Regions from separate parts of the Acetivibrio cellulolyticus CD2 genome, predicted to be linked through region 1. Evidence: riboswitches for the same ligand, from Rfam matches in the RefSeq annotation. Region 1 holds a riboswitch; each other region holds the start of a gene.

Region 1 (3,282 bases):
GAATCTCTTCTGTTATAAATCCAATAAAAATAACTTCCGAAGTGTATTGGGATTTTGGCGTAATGCTGCTGTCTACCTTACTTTTATCCGGGCTTGCACTATTTCGGAAAAAGATTACAAGATTTGGTGGCGCTGTTCTTTTGGGATTCTACATTCTGTTTGTCGCTTTTAAGGTCGTAACGATTTAGTATTAGAATGATAGGCAAATTCGTATTTCAGTTAGTATTTTATTGTTAAGCAAAAAAATACCTTGAATAAATATATTGACCTATATATATAAATTTGATATAATGGCGTATAAGGGAGAAAGTATATATGGAAAATGATTTGGTCAGCAAAGAAGAGTTTGTTATAAAAGTTGAGGAATTAATATCCAATGGAGATGGTCCTTTTAGTATTGCTGTAGCTGATATTGATAACTTTGAAAATATTAATAAAATATATGGTTATCCCATAGGTGATGAAGTAGTTAAAAAACTAATTTCAGTATTTAAGCAAAACCTATCGGGAACCGACTTGATGACGCGGCATGGTGATGAGCTAAATCTGCTTCTTGTTAAAAAAGGTGCTGAAAGAAGTTTTATGGAGATGGAAGAAATCCGCCGTTATCTTTCGGACAATACTTTCAATTTGAGTGATAAAAGTAAAACAGAAAACGTATATATAACTGTAAGCTGTGGAATAGCTAGTTACCCGAGAGATGCAAAAAATGCTGTTGAACTCTTTAGAGTAGCTGACAGTGCAATGTTTAGAGCAAAAAAGTTGGGCAAAAACAAAGTGTGTTTATCTGAAGCTGAAAGCATGGTGTTAAAATCCAGTTATTTTACAAAGACCCAAGTTGACAGACTTTCTGAGTTGTCAAAAGAAACAGAAAAGACAGAAGCATTTTTATTAAGAGAGGCTTTGGATGATTTGTTTAAGAAGTATAGCAAATAGAGTTTATTATATTTAAATATTTTATGTTCCGGTTGGATGGCAAAATTGCTATTTTCAAGAGAGTCAGGCTTCTAGGGTGGGGAGCTTATATTTTATATAAGTTCAACACCCTTTTTATATTTTTTAGGCAAGTGAAAAAATAAATATTTATAGTCTGCGCTGAATCCAGTAAAGGAGCGGGAGAACCAATTTTGGGGTGAATCCAGGTTGTACCTGGTAGGGTTAACTTTTTCGATCCGAATCCGTCAGCTAATCTCGTAAGCGTTGAAAGAGAAGGTGATTGATATGCTTTATTAATTGTACCCTTTTACTTTTAACGCTACGGTGAAATATCTGTAGCGTTTTTTGATTTTGTCTCTTTCAAACGAAGTAAGAGGCTAAATCTAGAGGGGCGTAATGCCCTGAGATTTTATTAAGCATTGGAGCAAATGTTCTAAAAAAGATTGGGGTTCAATGTCTCAATGATTCTTATTAACCGTAAAAACAACGATATGGAGGGATACAAGATGATTAGAGTTTGTATATCAGGACTTGGAAAGACAGGAAAGGAAATTGCGAAGGTTTTATTGGAACAAGAAGGTGTAAAACTCGTATCGGCTATATGCAGTCCGTTTAGCGATAAAAGAGGTAAAGACCTAGGAGAAATAATTGGGAATGGGAATACAGGCATTATTATAGAAGGATCGGATAATCTTGAACAGATTATTTTCAGAACCAGGCCGGACGTAGTTGTTGACTTCTCAAATCCTGAAGCAGCTTCAAGAAATGCCAGGATATTCTCAAAGATGAAAGTGAACATTGTCATAGGTACAACTGGGTTTTCAAAAATCGGACTGAAAAGGCTTGTTATACTTGCCAATAAATATAGGAATGGCATTGTGTATGCACCGAACATTACTCTTGGAGTAAATGTACTTATGCTTATTACAAATTTGGCTGCTAATATATTGAACAATTATGACTTTCAAATTACTGAAATTCACCACAAGAATAAAAAGGATGCTCCTTCCGGTACAGCTAAGAAGATAGCCGTAGAAATAGAAAAAGGACTTACATCTTCCGGCAATACAAATGCAAATGTACAAGTACCAATAACGGCAGTCAGAGCCGGTGGAGTTGTTGGTAAGCATGAGGTGATGATTATTGGTGAAGATGATAAGATAGAAATTTCACATGAATCCTTTTCAAGGAGAGCTTTTGCCCTTGGAGCAGTTCGGGCGGTAAAATTTATTAAAGGAAAGGTCGGCTACTATGAAATGAACGATGTACTAGATCTTAAAAAGGTAATGAATGATTATCTTCTGGCAGATAAAAATAAATCATTGAAGAGGAATTATTCGGAAATACTGAAACAAAACGAAATACAAGCTCTTTAGGAATGATAAATATTACATTTATTCCATTAATATCTTGGATTTATAGAGACTCCGTGCAGCTATTCTCACGCTTATTTATTAGCATTAGACTTAGATTTATACACCAAACAAACTATTTGCAGGATTTACTGCAAATAGTTTGTTTGGTGTCAGCCAATAAAAAAAGCTTTGTAGGCATGACGATAAAGAACTTTCAATGAATAATATTAAAAAAGCTATAGACTATATAATACTTGTAAAGTATTTTTTTATAATGTATAATTGACTAAGCGCTTAGTCAATTATACATTATTTGCTTTTTGGAAAGAAATGGAAGAGGCAAATATTATGGGGCTTAGTGCCATTATTTTTTTAAAGAGGTTGAACATGTCAAGAAGTAAAGAAAAAAATGAAAACATATCAAAAGAACGCAAAAAAGACATTTTGCGTGTAGCAATAAAGAAGTTTTCCGAAAAAGGCTATCAGGGCACAAGTGTTTCAGAGATCGCAAAAGAACTTGATGTAAGTCAAGGCATAATTTTCTGGTATTTTGCCACCAAAGAGAAATTATTTAGGGCTGCCTTCATAGAAGAATTCAAAGCTATAAAACTTACTGCAGCAAATGTACTTCAAGATGGATTATTATCTCCATTAGACAAATTAAGAAAATATCTCTCAGAGATGCTAAAGGTGTATTCAGCAAGAAAAGAAGGGTGCATGCTTATTTTGCAGTTGCTTTCAAATAACGAAATGCACGAGATACTGGCTATTGATATTGCAAATGTTTACAATGAACTTTATAAAGAACTTGAGTTACTGTTTAGAGATGCAGGAGCAACTAATCCGGACCTAAAAGCAAAAAATTTTGTTGCCTTACTTGACGGCTTTATGATTCAGATAGTTCTGGGGCTGGATATTGGCGATATGGAAATCCTTGTTAAGGACATACTGCATCGGTATGAACTTATATAATTGGAGGTTTTCTAATGAA
Region 2 (3,282 bases), on a different contig from region 1:
GTTTCCATTCCATAGAACACTTCTCTTAATAGTTGCTTCATCTTCAATTACATTATTGCTTCCAAGAATACTAAAACTATCAATTACTGCACCACTACCAATCCGGCAATTGTCACCAATTACACAGGGCGGATTTAAAACCGCATGAGGATCAATAATTGCGCCATTACCAACCCATATACCTTCTTTGATCTCAGTTAAAGCCATATTCAATTTAACTTTACCCTCGAGGGCATCATAATGAGCTTGGAGGTAAGCCTGAAGGTCTCCTATGTCACACCAGTAATCAGACATTATGCAGCCAAACATGGGCTCTCTTTTATCTAGCAATAATGGAAACAGGTCCTGACTGAAATCTGTCTTCTCGCCCTTTTCCATATAATTCAGAACTTCCGGCTCTAATATGTATGTACCAGTATTGACCGTATCGCTAAAAACTTCACTCCAACTTGGTTTTTCAAGAAAGCCGGTTATGGCGCCCTTTTTATCGGTAATGACAACACCGTACTCTAAAGGTACGTCTACACGGGTTAAAACCAGAGTAGCTTTAGATTTCTTGGATTTGTGGAATTCAATGGCCTGGGCAATATTCATATCTGTGAGTGAATCGCCGCTTATTACAATAAAAGTTTCATCAAGAAACTCTTCTGCATTTTTAACACTACCTGCAGTTCCAAGTGGAGTATCTTCAGTAAAGTAATGGATGTTAACTCCAAAGTGAGAGCCATTGCCAAAATAGTCCTTGATCTTTTGGGGTAAATACATTAAAGTGACGCCTATTTCAGTTATACCATGTGACTTAAGTAAATTAACTATGTGCTCCATTATTGGTACATTCATCACGGGAACCATTGGTTTTGGCATGTCACATGTAAGAGGACGTAATCTTGATCCTTCACCACCAGCCATTATAATTGCTTTCATTTAAGGACCATCCTTTCACAATTCTTATCATAGTGTAAATCATAGAGTCAAGCAAAGCCGTAGGACTCATTAATATTATTTGTTCTTAAATAAAACTTCAACATAAAGTGTTGATTTTAGCACTTGTTATTTTCCTATTTGTCATAATAATTATTTTGCGTGTTTTAATAATAAATCAAACATGAACTTTTTTGCAATATACCCACTTTCCTAAACATAATTATACTTATATTTATATTCAATATAGTTTAAAAAAATCCTTTATAAATGAGGAAAAAATAAAAAGTAAGATGCTTATGGTAAATCAGATACTCAATTTTTAGTTTTTTTAAATGTGGCAATTTTCCACAAAGTGTTTACATATTAAAAATATTTGTATAAAATATAGGGGTAAGAGAAAGGCGCACACTTGAATTAAAGGAATGTACAAAAGTTAATAATTGAAGGTATTATTTTTGCATTTATTATTTAGGCATAAAATGATACAATTATTTTGCTGAATTCTCTAAATTAAAATTAGAGGAACGGGGGATATATTCTTGGGGTTAATCCCGGCTTCGCTGGGAGGGGTTCTCTTCTACCTAACCCGTCAACTAACCTCGTAAGCTTGAGGAGGGATTTAATGCTAAAGAAAAAGGCAGTATTACTGGCAGCATTTGTGTTTTGCTTTGTAAATTTGTTTTCTGTTTGTTCTATTCAGACTTTTGCAGCATCTAAAGTATTAAAGGAAGGCATGAGCGGCAGTGACGTTACATCACTTCAGAAGGATTTGAGGACACTTGGTTACCTCAAAGTAAGCCCGACAGGCTATTATGGAAGTCTAACCAAATCAGCGGTTGAGAGGCTTCAAGATAGCAATGGCTTAGATGGTGACGGTATTGCAGGAAGCAAGACCATATCTTTAATAAGTAAGCTTGTAGATGCAAAGTCAAATACTACTTCCAGATCATCAAGTAGTTCCGGAGCTTTAAAAGAAGGTATGAGTGGAAGTAGGGTTACACAGCTACAAAGTGATTTGAAAAAACTTGGTTATCTTAGTGCAAGCCCAACAGGCTATTACGGAAGTCTTACCAAGGCAGCAGTTAAAAAACTGCAGAAAAAGAACGGCCTTGATCAGGATGGAGTAGCTGGGGATGCAACTTTGACTAAAATAAACAAGTTAATAGGAAGGACTAGCACTTCTACGAAAAAAACAACTGCATCAAGAGGTAGTGTTGACAGAACTGGTGGTTATCTCGTTTCGTGGTATGGCGGAGCGGAAAACATTTTGGGAAAAGGCGATATCGCTGAAGTTTACGATATCAATACTGGGCGCACTTTTAAAATAAAAAGGACATATGGTCATAATCATGCAGACTGTGAAACACTAACTGCAGAGGACACAAAAATAATGAAAAGTATTTATGGCGGCGACTGGGGCTGGGATAGAAGACCTATTATATTAACAGTTAATGGTCGCAAATTGGCAGCTTCCATGGCAGGTATGCCGCATGCAGGAGTAGAAGGATCACCAGCTGATACATATGTAAGCAGTAGAAGTGGTGGCTATGGTGGTGGCGATAATCTGGACGCAGTTAAGGGAAACAAAATGAGTGGCGTGTTTGACATTCATTTCTTAAACAGTAGAACTCATGGGACAAATAAAGTTGACTCAAAACATCAGCAAGCACTTAAAGATGCTGCTGAATGGGCTGAAAAGAACGGCTTTTAGCTTAAAATTTCAATAATTGAAGAGAAGAACAGGATATCGCAATTAGTTGCGGTGTCCTGTTCTTTTTAGGTTGGTGAAAAATGGAGTAATAGGATATAATGTTGTAAGTTCAATAATAAAGAGGATTATTTATTTTCTATATAGGAGGAATACTATATGTCAATTGAAGTTATATCTACAAGTAATGCCCCCAAAGCTATAGGGCCATATTCCCAGGCAATAAAAACTCAAAACATGGTATTTACTTCAGGTCAAATACCTATTCATCCAGCTACAGGCGACATTGTTAGTGGTGGTATTGAGAATCAGACAAAGCAGGTATTGGAAAATCTTAAAGCTGTTTTAGTTGAAGCAGGTACAGGGTTAGAAAATGTTATTAAGACTACAGTTTACATTAAGGATATGAATGATTTTACTCTGGTCAACCAAATCTACGGAGAATACTTTAGGGCACCTTATCCTGCAAGATCATGCATAGAGGTTGCAAGACTGCCGAAAGATGTAATGATTGAAATTGAAGCTGTAGCAATTATCCCTTCGAGTATTTAAAATGGGTATAATTCAAAAATTACAAAGTCTTTACAAAGGTATAAATACCTGCATCTGTTTTTTTATGTTTATTTACTTTTAGATTGGGCAAATATATA
Region 3 (3,282 bases), on a different contig from region 1:
AAAAGTAATCGTAACTCCAAAATATGACGGAATATCGGGATCAATGTATGATGGATTAATAATGGTCATGGTAGACAAAAAAATTGGATACATAAACATAAAAGGACAAGAAATAATAAAACCCCAATTTGATGATGCGTGTAAATTTATAAACAATAGGGCTCTAGTAAAAAAAGAAAACCAATACTACTTTATTGATGACAAAGGGAACAAAATATCCGACTTTGACAAAAGCATAGATGATACTTGGTTTACCCAGGAAAATGGCATTCTGGCATACGTTAAAGATGGAAAAAAAGGACTAATACAGCTGACAGAAAACAAAATAAAAATAACAATCAACGGAACAGATCTAAAACTAGACCAACCCCCTATCATACAAAACGGAAGAACCCTTGTGCCAATGAGAGCAATATTTGAAGCAATGGGAGCTACAGTAGAATGGGAAGATACAACCAAAACGATTACAGCAACCAAAGATAAAACAACAATAGTAATGCAAATAGGAAACAAAATAATTACAACAGGAGAAAAACAAATAGAGTTAGATGTAGAGCCTCAAATATTAAATGGTAGAACCTTAGTTCCAGTAAGAGCCGTAGCAGAAAGTTTAAATGCAAAAGTCAACTGGGATTCAGAAAGTCAAACGGTAATAATTGAAAAGTAGTAATTTACGTTTGTCTTAACTCAAGGTCTCAGAATTAGGACGACGCAAGTTTATAGTGAAAGTATATTAGTTTAAAGTAAGGCAGACGGATGTTTGTCTTACTTTTTTATGCTATTTGTTAAGCATTATAATTTTTACGATATTTTTGATTTTTAAAATTTCAAGTACTGCCAGGATTCCATCTTTTTGATTTGCGGAAAGGTTTATATCCATTAAAACTACATCAACTGAATTTTTTACAGCCAGTCAAAATCTTCAACTATATTGTATTGTTCAGTAAAAAGTTATAGTATAATTATTGATCTGGCAGAATATTAATTTTACTTGATTACTTAAAAACGGGAGCAATAGGATGAAAAAAGTATTAATAATTAGCAGTGTTGTTTTAATTTTGGGTATTGCAGCTATTATGCCTATCAACTACTTTCTTTACGGAGATTATTTATATTTTATGAGACCAAAGATAGATGTAGAAAATCTTGTAGTAAACAGCGACATGGATAAAGACGGTATTTCTGATCTTGATGACATTTTAGAGGGTGCCAGAAAGGAAATTCGAAACCACCCTAAATACAAGAGCGAATATTATTCAGGCGGCTATCCTCCCCAAACTGAAGGGGTTTGTACCGATGTTGTATGGAGAGCCCTTAAAAATGCAGGCTACGACCTTAAATCCAATATTGATAAAGATATCAAACAAAATCTACAGGATTATTCCGGCTCAGTTGCAAACCCCGATCCAAATATTGATTTCAGGCGTGTTAAGAACCAGTATGTTTTTTTCAAGAAATATGCCATGAATTTAACAACAGAAGTCATACCTTATGACAAAAGCAACCTGGTACAATGGCAAAGGGGAGACATCGTTGTTTTACCGCAGCATGTTGCCATCATATCTGATAAAAGAGGCAAAAATGGTGTACCCTATATAATTCACAATGCCAGTACATACCCGAAAGAGGAAAACCATTTGCTCAATTGGTACAATTCACAAAATATAATAGGGCACTTCAGGTTTTGTGATTCAGAAGCGAGGCACTGAATATTTCCTTAGTTTCCATAATCTTTGTATGGAGTTACCCCGTGGTCTCTGTTAAAATAGCACGGTAAAGCCGAATCTCCATAAGGAGTACGGGGGATGCAATATCCGGGGTGAATCTCATCTATTGAGTAGGGTACCTTAACCCGAACCCGTCAACTAACCTCGAAGGCTAAAAGGGGGAATTTAATATGTATTTTACTAAAAAGGCAGCAGTATTTATTGCTACTACAGCCTTAACTTTAGCGTTGGCTATACCAGTCAATGCAAGCAGTTACACTGTTGTAAACAATGACTCAATTTATTCCATCAGCCAGACCTTCAACACAAGTACAACAAAAATTAAGACAGATAATAATTTGTCGAGCAATACAATCTATCCCGGCCAGGTACTCAAAGTTCCGGGCGTAGATTATACAGTAAAAAGCGGTGACTCACTCTACCTTATTGCTAAAAGAGCTGGAATTTCGCTTTTATCCTTGAGAAAAGCAAACAATAAGTGGGACAATTCACTTTATATTGGTCAGAAGTTAGTTTTACCTATTGCAAATGGAGTAAATACCAGTAAATCGGCAATATCCTATTCCGCTTATGAACTCGATTTGCTTGCAAGGCTCATCAATGCTGAAGCAGCCAGTGAGCCCTATCAAGCAAAGGTTGGGGTTGGTGCAGTAGTGGTAAACAGGGTAAAGAGTTCCCAGTTTCCAAACACCATTAGTGGTGTCATTTATCAGAAGGATAGCCGCTATTATCAGTTTACACCCGTTGAAAACGGTTGGATAAACAAACCTGCAACATCTTCTGCAAAACAAGCCGCATTGGAAGCGCTTAACGGGGTTGACCCAACGAACGGCGCATTGTATTATTTTGATGATAGTGCAACAAATAAATGGCTGTGGTCAAAACCAATTGCATTAAGAGTTGGAAAAATGGTATACGTTTATTAAAATATAATATAAAAAATGCGGCAGGATTGTGGCTCTCCTGCCGCATTTTTTACATATTAAGCATTTGCTGTTAAAATTAATCATTTTGATTATCATTATTTTATATTTAATTACGATAATTTTAATATCTGCTTTGATTAATAAGCCAAAGCATGGTATAATTTGTATAATACAACTATATACTTCTTCAAAAACATCTTGCATTAGTCAATACTGACTTTCATCAAAGTATAACCTAACGCTGCAGAACCTCGCAGACTAAATGTAATTACTCAATATAGACCATTAATATTACATAGAGATATAGTTTTATATTGCCAGCATCGCTATTATTAGGGGGAAAGTGTTAAATGGGCAGGAGCACTATTAAAATTAAATTATGTGTTTTAATTCTCTTATGCATTACTATTCTTTTTGCTGCATGTGATCAAAATTTGCAGAGTAATGGAACGCTGAAACAAAATGACAGTAGTTCTCCATTACCGGAATATGAAATTGTCTGGTATCATATGAATACTCCTCAGAAGGATTCCGGACTTGTCTTAGAAGAGGTTAACAAATACCTTAAGAAAAAAATAAATGCCAGACTAAAGTTGGAATTGATTGATTTTAACAATTACGATAAGGAA

What was found. A riboswitch is a leader RNA that binds a small molecule or an ion and turns the genes downstream of it on or off. The one in region 1 is predicted to bind cyclic di-AMP.
Region 2: another riboswitch for cyclic di-AMP. It lies ahead of ACECE_RS0206110 (peptidoglycan-binding domain-containing protein); the one in region 1 lies ahead of dapB (4-hydroxy-tetrahydrodipicolinate reductase).
Region 3: another riboswitch for cyclic di-AMP. It lies ahead of ACECE_RS0220325 (cell wall hydrolase); the one in region 1 lies ahead of dapB (4-hydroxy-tetrahydrodipicolinate reductase).

The regions. Positions count from the first base shown of each region.
Region 1 covers NZ_JH556658.1:547,897-551,178, forward strand. The annotation lists gene ACECE_RS0218320 (calcium/sodium antiporter) at 1-188, shown strand, start outside; gene ACECE_RS0218325 (diguanylate cyclase) at 316-936, shown strand; sodium ion sensor (DUF1646 type) at 967-1,022, shown strand; cyclic di-AMP (ydaO/yuaA leader) riboswitch at 1,084-1,216, shown strand; gene dapB (4-hydroxy-tetrahydrodipicolinate reductase) at 1,443-2,312, shown strand; gene ACECE_RS0218335 (TetR/AcrR family transcriptional regulator) at 2,679-3,263, shown strand; gene ACECE_RS0218340 (ClC family H(+)/Cl(-) exchange transporter) at 3,278-3,282, shown strand, end outside.
Region 2 covers NZ_JH556653.1:881,868-885,149, reverse strand. The annotation lists gene ACECE_RS0206115 (mannose-1-phosphate guanyltransferase) at 1-924, opposite strand, end outside; cyclic di-AMP (ydaO/yuaA leader) riboswitch at 1,409-1,546, shown strand; gene ACECE_RS0206110 (peptidoglycan-binding domain-containing protein) at 1,547-2,635, shown strand; gene ACECE_RS0206105 (RidA family protein) at 2,792-3,184, shown strand.
Region 3 covers NZ_JH556659.1:43,236-46,517, reverse strand. The annotation lists gene ACECE_RS0220340 (WG repeat-containing protein) at 1-667, shown strand, start outside; gene ACECE_RS0220330 (DUF1287 domain-containing protein) at 1,020-1,709, shown strand; cyclic di-AMP (ydaO/yuaA leader) riboswitch at 1,768-1,894, shown strand; gene ACECE_RS0220325 (cell wall hydrolase) at 1,898-2,653, shown strand; gene ACECE_RS0220320 (ABC transporter substrate-binding protein) at 3,004-3,282, shown strand, end outside.